3 regions of the Dactylosporangium sp. NPDC051087 genome follow, and region 3 is predicted to be linked to each of the others. Evidence: riboswitches for the same ligand, from Rfam matches in the RefSeq annotation. Region 3 holds a riboswitch; each other region holds the start of a gene.

Region 1 (3,262 bases), on a different contig from region 3:
TCCCCGGCACCTGCCGCCCGGTCCTCTACACCACCGAGACCCGGACCTTCCAGACCGTGGACCCGGCCACGCGGGCCATCGGCAAGGACCCGATCCTCACCCTGCCCTCCGGCGGCATCGACGTGCGACTGTACGACGACCCGGAGACCTGGCAGCCGGCACCGGACAGCGAGGTGCTCGCCGCTGTCGTCGACAAGCAGGTCGTCATCGTCGACCTCAAGGCCGGCACCGCGTCGCTGGTCCCCGCCGACAACCTCGACGCCTCCTCGCGGGTCATCGCCTGGCTGTGAGGTCGGCAGCCGGGCGTGCCGGTGCCGTCGCGTCTATGATCCTTGGACTTTCACGACCACGAACGGGGAGGCGCGCGTCATGCGCATGCGCACGATGACGGCGGCACTGGTCCTTGCCCTCGCGGCCGGACTGAGCGGGGCCTGCGGCACCGACGCCGGTGAGGCGGGCAAGAACGCGGCGCCGGCCGGTGGCGCCGCGTCCGGTGCCGCGACAGGTGCCGCGTCGGGCACGGCGTCGGGCACGGGGGCGGGTGCCCCGTCCGGTGCGGCGGCGAGCCAGCCGGCCGGTGTGAAGGGGGACTCGGAGCGGATCTGCAAGGCCGTCATCGCGGCCTTCGAGGCCGAGAAGACGCAGCTGCTCGAGGTGCTCCTCAAGTTGGCGACCGCAGAGGACCAGGCCACCAAGGACAAGGCCAAGGCCGACGGGGCGGCGCTCGTCGAGCGGCTCAAGACGGCCGTCGACAAGGAGACCGCGACCGCCGACCCGAAGCTGAAGGCGGCGCTGCAGGCGCTCGTCGGGACCCTCGGCAGGATGCTCACCCCGGAGGGCGTCGCCGACCCGGACTTCGAGAAGAAGCTCGACGCGGCCACGGCCGAGGCGTCCACCTACTGCCCGGGCCTCGACGCGGCGTAGCGACAAGCACGACGGCGGGCGCCCCGCCTCAACGGGGGAGAGGCGGGGCGCCGTCGGTGCCGACTTGCGGAGGAGGTCAGCCCGGGCGGCCGTAGCCGTAGAGGCTGTCGATGTCGATCGGGGCGACCTTGACGACGGTGCGGCTGTTGGGGGCGTGGATGATCTGGTTGTTGCCGATGTAGATGCCCACGTGGCCGAGGCCGTTGTAGAAGACCAGGTCGCCGGGGACCAGCTGGCTGCGGGAGATGTGGCGCACCTTGCCCCACTGCTGGGCGGCGTTGTGCGGGAGGGTCACGCCGGCGGCTTTCCAGGCCATCATGGTCAGGCCGGAGCAGTCGAAGGTGTTCGGGCCGGCGGCGCCCCAAACGTACTTCTTGCCGAGCTGGGCCCAGGCGTAGTTGACCGCCTTGCCCGCGTTGCCGGAGACCGCCGGGGGCTTGCCCGGGTTCGTCGCCGGGGCCGTGGTCTTGGGTTTCGCGGCGGCCGCCGCGGCGGCCTCGGCCTTGGCCTGCAGGGCGTCGAGCCGCTTGATGTCGCCCTCGATCTTCTTGCGGCGGGTGGCCAGTTCGGTCTTCTGCTGGCTCTGCGCGGCGAGGGTCTCGTTGAGGCGGCGCTGCTCGGCGTCGAAGGTGTCCTTGGCCGTGCTGTAGGCGGTCAGGTCGCGCTGCTGGCTGCGGGAGATCTGCTGGAGCGTGCCGACCCGGCCGGTGAAGGCGTCGGTCGAGCTCGCGCCGAGCATGAGCGACAGGGTGCCGAGGTTGCCGCCGGACTTGTAGGCGTTGACGGCGAACGCGGTGGCCTCGTCCTGGGCGGCGTCGAGGTCGGCCTGCAGGGGCACCAGGTCGGACTGCAGTTTCGCGATCGCCGCCTGGGTGGCCTCGAGGTCGCCGTTGACCTTGTTGTACTGCTCGACGACGAGCTCGACCTCGTTGTTGCCCTTGTCGATCTGGGCCTGGAGCTCTTCCGGGGTCGGGTCCGCGCGTGCGGCACCGGCGGGCGCGATGAGCGCCGCCACCGCCAGCGCGACGACCGCGGTGCGCATGGTCGTGCGTCCGTTGAACACGGCACAGTCCTTCTTCGCGGACCGCCTACCGGGTTAGCTGACGGATTCGGGCGAGAAGAAGGCGCGCCCTACCGCGCCCCGGTGTGGCGGTGTGGCGGGCGCGGATTCACCCCATGGGACAAACCCCGGATGGTTCCCCGGCTCGTCGGCGAACGCCCGGACAGCGGGCGCGGCAGGCGACTCGGCGGCGGCTGCCCGGGCCGCCCCGGCGGGGCGACGACGTCCGGCAGCCAGCACAAACGTAACCGCGCGGAAGAGCAAAGGCGCTCGATCTAAGGCGGACTTAACGCAGACCCAAGGCGGCCCTGCGGACGACCCAGAGCAATTCGACACATTTCCAAAAAGCGTGCTGGTTCTGGAGGCGGCGGCGCTGTTAGCCTGAGGCAACGCAGAATTGAAAGGTTTCAATTCCTAACGTGAAGGACACCGCCATGTTCGTTCACAATCGCGTCGGACAATGCGTGGCCGCCGCCGTCCTCGCAGTCCCGATCACCGTCGCGGCGACCGCCGTGGCGACCACTCCGGCCGCCGCCGCGGCCGGCCAGATCGCCGTCGCCGACCTCCGCGTCGACAACACCGGCGACCCGCTCGGCACCGACAACACCCGGCCCGCCCTCAGCTGGCGGTTGTCCGCGACGGCCAACGGCGAACGGCAGACCGCCTACCGGATCCTCGTCGCCAGCACACCCGGCCGGCTCAGCCCGGGCAGCGCCGACGTCTGGGACAGCGGCAAGGTCGGCACCGGCACCTCGATCGCCGTGCCGTACGGCGGGCCCGCTCTGCAGCCCGCCCGCGCCTACCACTGGGCCGTGCAGGCCTGGGACGCCGCCGACCAGCCGTCCGCGTGGAGCGCCCCCGCCCGCTGGGAGACCGGCCTGTTCGGCACCCAGGACTGGAAGGGCGCGCAGTGGATCAGCCCCGACACGTCCACCACCGCGGCGCCGATGCTGCGCGCGACCTTCACGCTGCAGAGCAAGGCCGTGGCGAGCGCACGGGCCTACGTGCACGGGCTCGGCTTCTACGAGCTGCGGCTCAACGGCGCCAAGGTGGGCGACCAGGTCCTCGCGCCCGCCAACACCCCCTACGAGCGGCGCAACCTGTACAGCACGTACGACGTCACCGCCGCCCTGCGCGCCGGTGGCAACGCCGTCGGGTTGTGGCTCGGCGACGGCTACGGGCCGCGGTTCAGCCCGTACGGCTTCCGCTGGACCGGCCCGAGACAGGCGATCCTGCTGCTCGACGTGACGTACACCGACGGCACCCACCAGACCGTCG
Region 2 (3,262 bases), on a different contig from region 3:
CGTGCCGAGGAGACCGTCGGCGAGCTGCTGCGCCGCGCTTCGGATGCCGCGATGGTGGCGTACGCCCACTGCGAATACGACCCGGCCAAGCTCGAAGCCCTCTTCGCCGACGTCGCCGCCGACCGCGGGATCACGCCCGACGGCTACTGCTTCTTCAACGACACCCGCTTCTCCGCCCAGGACCAGTCACCGCCCGCGCTCCCGTCCGACCTCCCCGAGGCGATCCACGCGGCGCTCCCGGCGACGAAGCTGCGCGCCCCCGTCATCGACCGCACCCCGAAGGGCGCGAACTTCTTCATGTTCCTCACCGACCTCGGCGACACCGCGGAACTGATGCTGTGCGCGGAGCACGGCTTCCTCGGCGAACGCGGCCCCCTCGGCTTCCTCGCCGGCCTCGAACGGCTCATCGTCAGAGCCACCCTCGACGAGCACGCCACCACCAGGCTCCTCTACCGCGAAGCCACCCTCTGACCTCGAACCGACACGTCACCGAGAACCAAGAACACCCCAACCCAGGAGCACCCGAACCGAAGAAGCACCCGGGCCAAGGAAGCACCCGGGCCAAGGAAACACCCGGGCCCAAGGAAACACCCGGGCCAAGGAAACACCGCGGGGCACGGACCGACGTCCGCGCCCCGCGATCGAACCGAGCGTCAGGCGGTCCGCTCCTGCTGATCCGGGACGACGGCGTCGGCGCCGACGGAGGCCGCGTCCAAAGGCGGGGTCAGCTCGGGCGAGATGACGTCGTTGATGGTGGTCTCACGAAGGTGACGGTTGTGCCGCGGCTCCTGGCGGGTCTTCACGTCGCTCAGCCGGCGGCGCAGGTCGTCGCGGACATCGTTGATCGCGGTGTGCAGGTCCTCCTCCGACGATGTCGTGACGATCTTCTGGTGGCCGGCGATCCAGCACTCCAGGGTCACCTTCTGTCCACGGGCGGACCGGTCCTTCACCGACACCTCGAGCTCGGTGGAGTCGACGGGAAACCCGGCCAGGTAGCTGTCGAGCGTGGCGAACTGCTCGGCGATCCAGACCCTGTCCCCCTGGGAGAAGCCCGCGCCGACGCGCAGGCAGTCCTCGACGGTGGCCGGTGTGCTCGTAGCACTTCTCGACATGTCCGAGACCCCTTCCGTTGCTTGCCTTGACCAGGTCCGCTTACCCCGCAATGACCCTGTTCATGTCCCCCAAACCTTCCTAGGAGGCTAGTTTACCACCGTTCCGACCACCCGGCCGACCGCCACCGGGACGTCGCCAACGGTCCGCGCAAAGGGTGAAAGCGCAGGTGGTTAGGGTCTTCGCGGCCCCGCTCGTAGGCACCGACCGTGCCGGCGAGGGCCGCCGCCGAGCCGTGCCCAGCGGGCCGGGGAACCACGTTCTTGGGGTGAATCCGCTCGAATCGGAGCGGTAGGGGCGACTGTTCCGTCCCGAATCCGTCAGCTCACCCGGTAGGCGGCCGATGGAGGGAACAGTATGTCCAGACCTCCGTGGATCGTCGCCGCCCTGACGGCGCTCGCGATCCTCCTGACCCCGGCCGCGGTGCTCGGCACGGCTTCACCGGCGAACGCCAGTGAGGGTGGCGACCCTGCGCTCATCAAGAAGCTCGACGAGACCAACCGTGCGTACATCGACGCGCAGAACGTCCTGACGGCGTCGCTCGCCCGGCAGGCGACCCTGAAGCAGCAACAGGACGAGCTGGAGCCGCGGTACGCCAGGCTCCGCGACGACACCCAGTCGATGTCGGTCGCCGCGTACCAGAACGGCGGCGGCCTGCGCAGCGCGGCCACGCTGCTCGACAGCGGTACACCCGGAGTGTTCGCCGACCGGGTGAGCACCCTGGAGGTCATCGCGCGCGGCAACGCCGAGCAGCTCAAGCAGGTGACGAAGACCCGCGAGGAGCTGACGAGGACGAAGGCGACCATCGACGCCGAGGTCGCCAAGCAGCAGGCCAGCATGGCGGTGATGGCGAAGCAGAAGGCCGAGCTCGAAGAGGCCCTCGCCCAGGCGAGGAACGCCGTCGACGCGTCCACCACGTGGAGCGGCAACACCACCGCCAAGACCGCTGAGGCCGCGCCCCGGCGGGCCGACGGTTCCTGGCCGGCCGAGTCGTGCGGCGCCGAGGACCCGACGACGTCGGGCTGCCTGACCCCGCGGACGCTGCACGCCCTGCAGCAGGTGCGGAAGGCGGGCTTCAGCCACTTCGTGTCGTGCTGGCGGCCGCCGGGCGAGCCGTACGAGCATCCCAAGGGCCGGGCCTGCGACTTCGCCGCCGACGCGAAGGGCTTCGGCGGTGTGGCGACCGGCGCGTCGAAGGAGTACGGCACGCAGCTCGCCGCCTGGCTGGTGAAGAACGCCCAGGGGCTCGGCGTCATGTACGTGATCTGGTTCAAGCAGATCTGGACGCCCGCGGGCGGCTGGCACGCGTACGGCAGCGGTCAGGGCGACCCGAGCAGCGACCACACCAACCACGTGCACATGTCAATCTACTAACGCCGCCAGCAGCGCCGACACCGCCGGCAGGGCCGCCCTGCCGGCGGTGACCAGCGCGTCCAGCCGGCGCGCGCCGGCGACCGGGAGGTCGGTCACCCGCACCTGCAGCGAGGACACGTCCCGCAGCGCCAGGTCCGGCGCGATCGTGGCGCCGTGCCCCGCCGCGACCAGCGCGAGCACCACGGGATAGTCGACGCACGCGTGCGTCCGGCGCGGGGTGAAGCCGCGCTCCCGGCCGAGCCGGTCCAGGATCTGCCCGGTCGTCGAGGACGGCGGCCCGGCGACCCACGGCCGGTCCACGAGGTCGCCGTACGAGTGCACCGGCGGCCAGTCGGCGGGCACCACGACCCGGTACGGGTCCTCGCCGAGCGGCACGACGCTGACCTGCCGCCGCGACTCCAGGCCCAGCGACGCGTCCCGCTCGGTGATCGTCACGTCGAGGCCGCCGAGCCGCAGCTCGCGCAGCGCGGGCGGGCCGTCGAGCTCGGTGATCGAGCAGGTCACGTCCGGATGGTCGCGGGCGAGCGTGGCCAGGGCCGGGATCAGCATGTGCCGGATCACGGTCGCGAACGCCCCCACCCGGACCAGGCCGGCGGCGCGGCCGGACATGGCGGCCAGCTCCCGCTCCGCCTCGGCGAGCTCCCGCTCGATCGCCTCGGCCCGGGCGGCGAGGACCCGGCCGGCCGCGGTCAGCACGGCGCGCCGCCCGGACCTGTCCACCAAGGGCCGGCCGACGGCGTGCTCCAGGTGCGCGAGCTGCTGCGACACCGCCGACGGG
Region 3 (3,262 bases):
CCGCCGGTCGGGACCTGGAAGGCCAGGGTGCCCCCGTCGTCGAGGGCCGCGGCGAGCACCGGCATGAGCGCGGCGTGGTCGCCGACCCACTGCAGCGAGGCGTTGGCGACGATGACGTCCACGGAGCCGCGCTGCGGCCGCCACCCGGCGATGTCGCCGAGCTGGAACGACAGCTGCGGCGTGGCGAGCGGGGCGGCGTCGGCGAGCATCTCGGGGGAGGAGTCGATGCCTAGCACCGCCGCGTCCGGATACCGCTCGGCGAGCGTCGCGGTCAGCGCGCCGGGCCCGCAGCCGAGGTCGACGACCGCGACCGGCGCGGTGGTCCGGATGCGCGCGACGAGCTCGTGGAAGGGCCGCGCCCGCTCTTCGGCGAAGCGGCGGTACTGCTCGGGATCCCAAGAGGCCATGCCCCAATCTTGCCGGGCATGGCCTCTGGAGAGAGGACGGGACTACCTGACGCGGCCGAAGCCCCGCAGGTTGCTCCGGTTGGTCGAGGACACCTGCACGGTCTTGCCGGTGGTCGGCGCGTGGATCATCTGCCCGTTGCCGATGTAGAGCCCGACGTGCGTGATGTTGCTCGTGGAGGAGCCGAAGAAGACCAGGTCACCGGCTGCCGCATCGGCCTGTGAGACGCGTGCGGTGCCGCGGTACTGATCCTGGGCGACCCGGGGGATGCTCTTGCCGGCGGCCTTCCACGAGGCCGACGTGAGACCGGAGCAGTCGTAGCTGCTCGGCCCGGCCGCACCCCACTTGTAGGGCTTGCCGATCTGGTTCCACGCGAAGGTGACGGCCTTGCCCGCCACGCCGGACACGGCGGGCGGGGGACCGGCGGGCTTCGTCGCGGCCGTGGTCTTGGTGCTGCCGGCCGCGGTGGCCCGGCGCTTGAGGTCCTCGAGCTTCTTGACGTCGCCCTCGATCTTCTTCTTCTTGACCTCGAGCTCGGCCTTCTTCGCGTTCTCCGCGGCGATCGTGTCGTCGATCTTCTTCTGCTCGTCGGCGAGCTCCGCCTGGGCCACCTTGAGCGCCCCGATCTCCGCCTGCTGGTGCTTGTTGATCTGCTGCAGGGTGGAGAGCTGGTCGATCAGCGAGTCGGAGGACTGCGACCCGAGGATGACCGACAGCGTGGCGAAGTTGCCCGAGGTCTTGAACGCGGCGACCGCGAGCACGTCGACGTTGGCGGTGGCGGCGGCCGCGCTGTCCGCGAACGGCTGGAGCTTCTTCTGCAGCTCGGCGTTGGCCGCCTGGGCGTTGGCGAGCTCTTCGTTGACCTTGTTGTAGGCCTCGACCGTCGCCTCGAACTCGTCGCCCACCTTGTCGAGCTGGGCTTCGATCTCGGCGAGCGTGGGGTCGGCCTTGGCGACACTCGCGGGCGCCACGATGACCAGCGACACGGCCCCGATGATCAGGGTGCGCAGCAGGGATCGTCTGGCGCGGTGTCCGACGGACAAGGGATGACCCTTCTTCACCGACCGCCTACCGGGTTAGCTGACGGGTTCGGGCGGGAAGAGTGCGCCCTACCGCGGCTTCGCGGATTCACCCCAAGGAACCTGGGTCCCCGGCTCGCACAGCGCCGTGACGGCGCTCGATTCGGCGGCGCTTGCCGGCGCCGCCCGGGCTGGGCGACGGACTGCCGGGCAGGCCGGACCTAACTTAACGTGATCACCAGCGAAGCGAAACCCGCGCGAGTTGTTCAATATCTATTACCCCAAAAGTCCGTATCACCACGGGTTGTCGCTCCACATCGGACGGTGACACAACACGGAACCGAGTGTTGACGGACACATATTTGGGGCTTGATTCTGCTCTGGAACCCGGTTAAATACACGTAACTTTATTCACCGTCGATGCACATAGTTCGCCCACTCCGAACACCCCCGGAGGAGCGTCACCGGATGTTGCGTGTCCAGAACCTCGAGGTCGTCTACGACGACGTGATGCTGGTCCTGCGGGGCGTCAGCCTGCAGGTCCCACCAGGACGCATCGTCGCGCTGCTCGGCGCGAACGGTGCGGGCAAGACCACGCTGCTGCGGGCCCTGTCGGGCCTGCTCGGCGTGCACGACGGCGCCGTCACCAAAGGCGCGATCACCCTCGATGACAGACCCATCCACCGGCTGCGACCGGCCGCGATCGTGCGGCGGGGCGTCTCGCAGGTGATGGAGGGGCGCAGGACATTCGCGGAGCTCACCGTCGAGGAGAACCTGCGGCTCGGCGCCCACACCCGCCCCAAGGGCCGGGCCGAGGCCATGGACCGCATGTACAGCCTCTTCCCCGTCCTCGCGCAGCGCCGCGGCAGCGTCGCCGGCTACCTCTCCGGCGGCGAGCAGCAGATGCTGGCGATGGGGCGGGCGCTCATGTCGGACCCGGCGTACCTGCTGCTCGACGAGCCCAGCCTCGGCCTCGCGCCGCGCCTGGTGGAGCAGGTCCGCGACCTGATCGTGCAGATCAACCGGGCCGGCACCGGCGTGCTGCTGGTCGAGCAGAACGCGACCATGGCGCTGTCCATCGCCGAGCACGGATACGTGCTGGAGACCGGCAAGGTCGTGCTCGACAAGCCCGCCGCCGAACTGCTCGCCGACGACGACATCCGCGAGTTCTACCTGGGACGGGCCGAGCGGTCCTTCCGCGACGTGAAGCACTACAAGCGCCGCAAACGCTGGCTGTCATAGGAAATCAGGAGTCGCCGTGCTGCGTTTCGAAGACGTCCGGCTCAGTTTCGCCGGCGTCAAAGCCATCGACGGTGTTTCGTTCACCGTCGCGGACAACGAACTCTTCGCCGTCATCGGGCCCAACGGGGCCGGGAAGACGTCGATCTTCAATGTGATCTCGGGTGTGTACCGCCCGCAGCAGGGCAGGGTGCAGCTCGGCGACGTCGAGCTCACCGGCCTGCGCCCCGACAAGGTCGCCAAGCTCGGCGTGGCCCGCACCTTCCAGAACGTCGAGCTGTTCCAGCACCTGACCGTGCTGGAGAACCTCATGCTCGGCCGGCACCACCACATTCGCTACGGCACCCTCGCCGCCATCGCGTGGCTCGGCCGCGCCCGGCGCGAGGAGATCGCCAACCGGGCCGTGGTCGAGGACATCGTCGACTTCCTCGAGCTCGCCCAGTGGCGCCGCCTGCCGGTGGGGCTGCTGCCGTACGGCGTGCAGAAGCGCGTCGAGCTCGGCCGGGCCCTGGCGATGGAGCCGAAGCTGCTGCTGCTGGACGAGCCGGTCGCCGGGATGAACCTGGAGGAGACCGAGGACATGGCCCGCTTCATCCTCG

Evidence for each region. A riboswitch is a leader RNA that binds a small molecule or an ion and turns the genes downstream of it on or off. The one in region 3 is predicted to bind cyclic di-AMP.
Region 1: it holds a riboswitch for cyclic di-AMP, as region 3 does, so the genes downstream of both, ACZ6TV_RS14120 (C40 family peptidase) here and ACZ6TV_RS14930 (C40 family peptidase) in region 3, are expected to answer to the same signal.
Region 2: it holds a riboswitch for cyclic di-AMP, as region 3 does, so the genes downstream of both, ACZ6TV_RS41795 (coiled-coil domain-containing protein) here and ACZ6TV_RS14930 (C40 family peptidase) in region 3, are expected to answer to the same signal.

What each region holds. Positions count from the first base shown of each region.
Region 1 is NZ_JBVJIJ010000006.1:246,812-250,073, forward strand. It holds gene ACZ6TV_RS14110 (hypothetical protein) at 1-290, shown strand, start outside; gene ACZ6TV_RS14115 (hypothetical protein) at 370-924, shown strand; gene ACZ6TV_RS14120 (C40 family peptidase) at 1,001-1,987, opposite strand; cyclic di-AMP (ydaO/yuaA leader) riboswitch at 1,995-2,148, opposite strand; gene ACZ6TV_RS14125 (family 78 glycoside hydrolase catalytic domain) at 2,419-3,262, shown strand, end outside.
Region 2 is NZ_JBVJIJ010000028.1:48,973-52,234, forward strand. It holds gene ACZ6TV_RS41785 (condensation domain-containing protein) at 1-471, shown strand, start outside; gene ACZ6TV_RS41790 (HPF/RaiA family ribosome-associated protein) at 654-1,112, opposite strand; cyclic di-AMP (ydaO/yuaA leader) riboswitch at 1,327-1,464, shown strand; gene ACZ6TV_RS41795 (coiled-coil domain-containing protein) at 1,468-2,484, shown strand; gene ACZ6TV_RS41800 (LysR family transcriptional regulator) at 2,473-3,262, opposite strand, start outside.
Region 3 is NZ_JBVJIJ010000007.1:32,119-35,380, reverse strand. It holds gene ACZ6TV_RS14935 (methyltransferase domain-containing protein) at 1-407, opposite strand, end outside; gene ACZ6TV_RS14930 (C40 family peptidase) at 450-1,448, opposite strand; cyclic di-AMP (ydaO/yuaA leader) riboswitch at 1,456-1,603, opposite strand; gene ACZ6TV_RS14925 (ABC transporter ATP-binding protein) at 1,893-2,666, shown strand; gene ACZ6TV_RS14920 (ABC transporter ATP-binding protein) at 2,683-3,262, shown strand, end outside.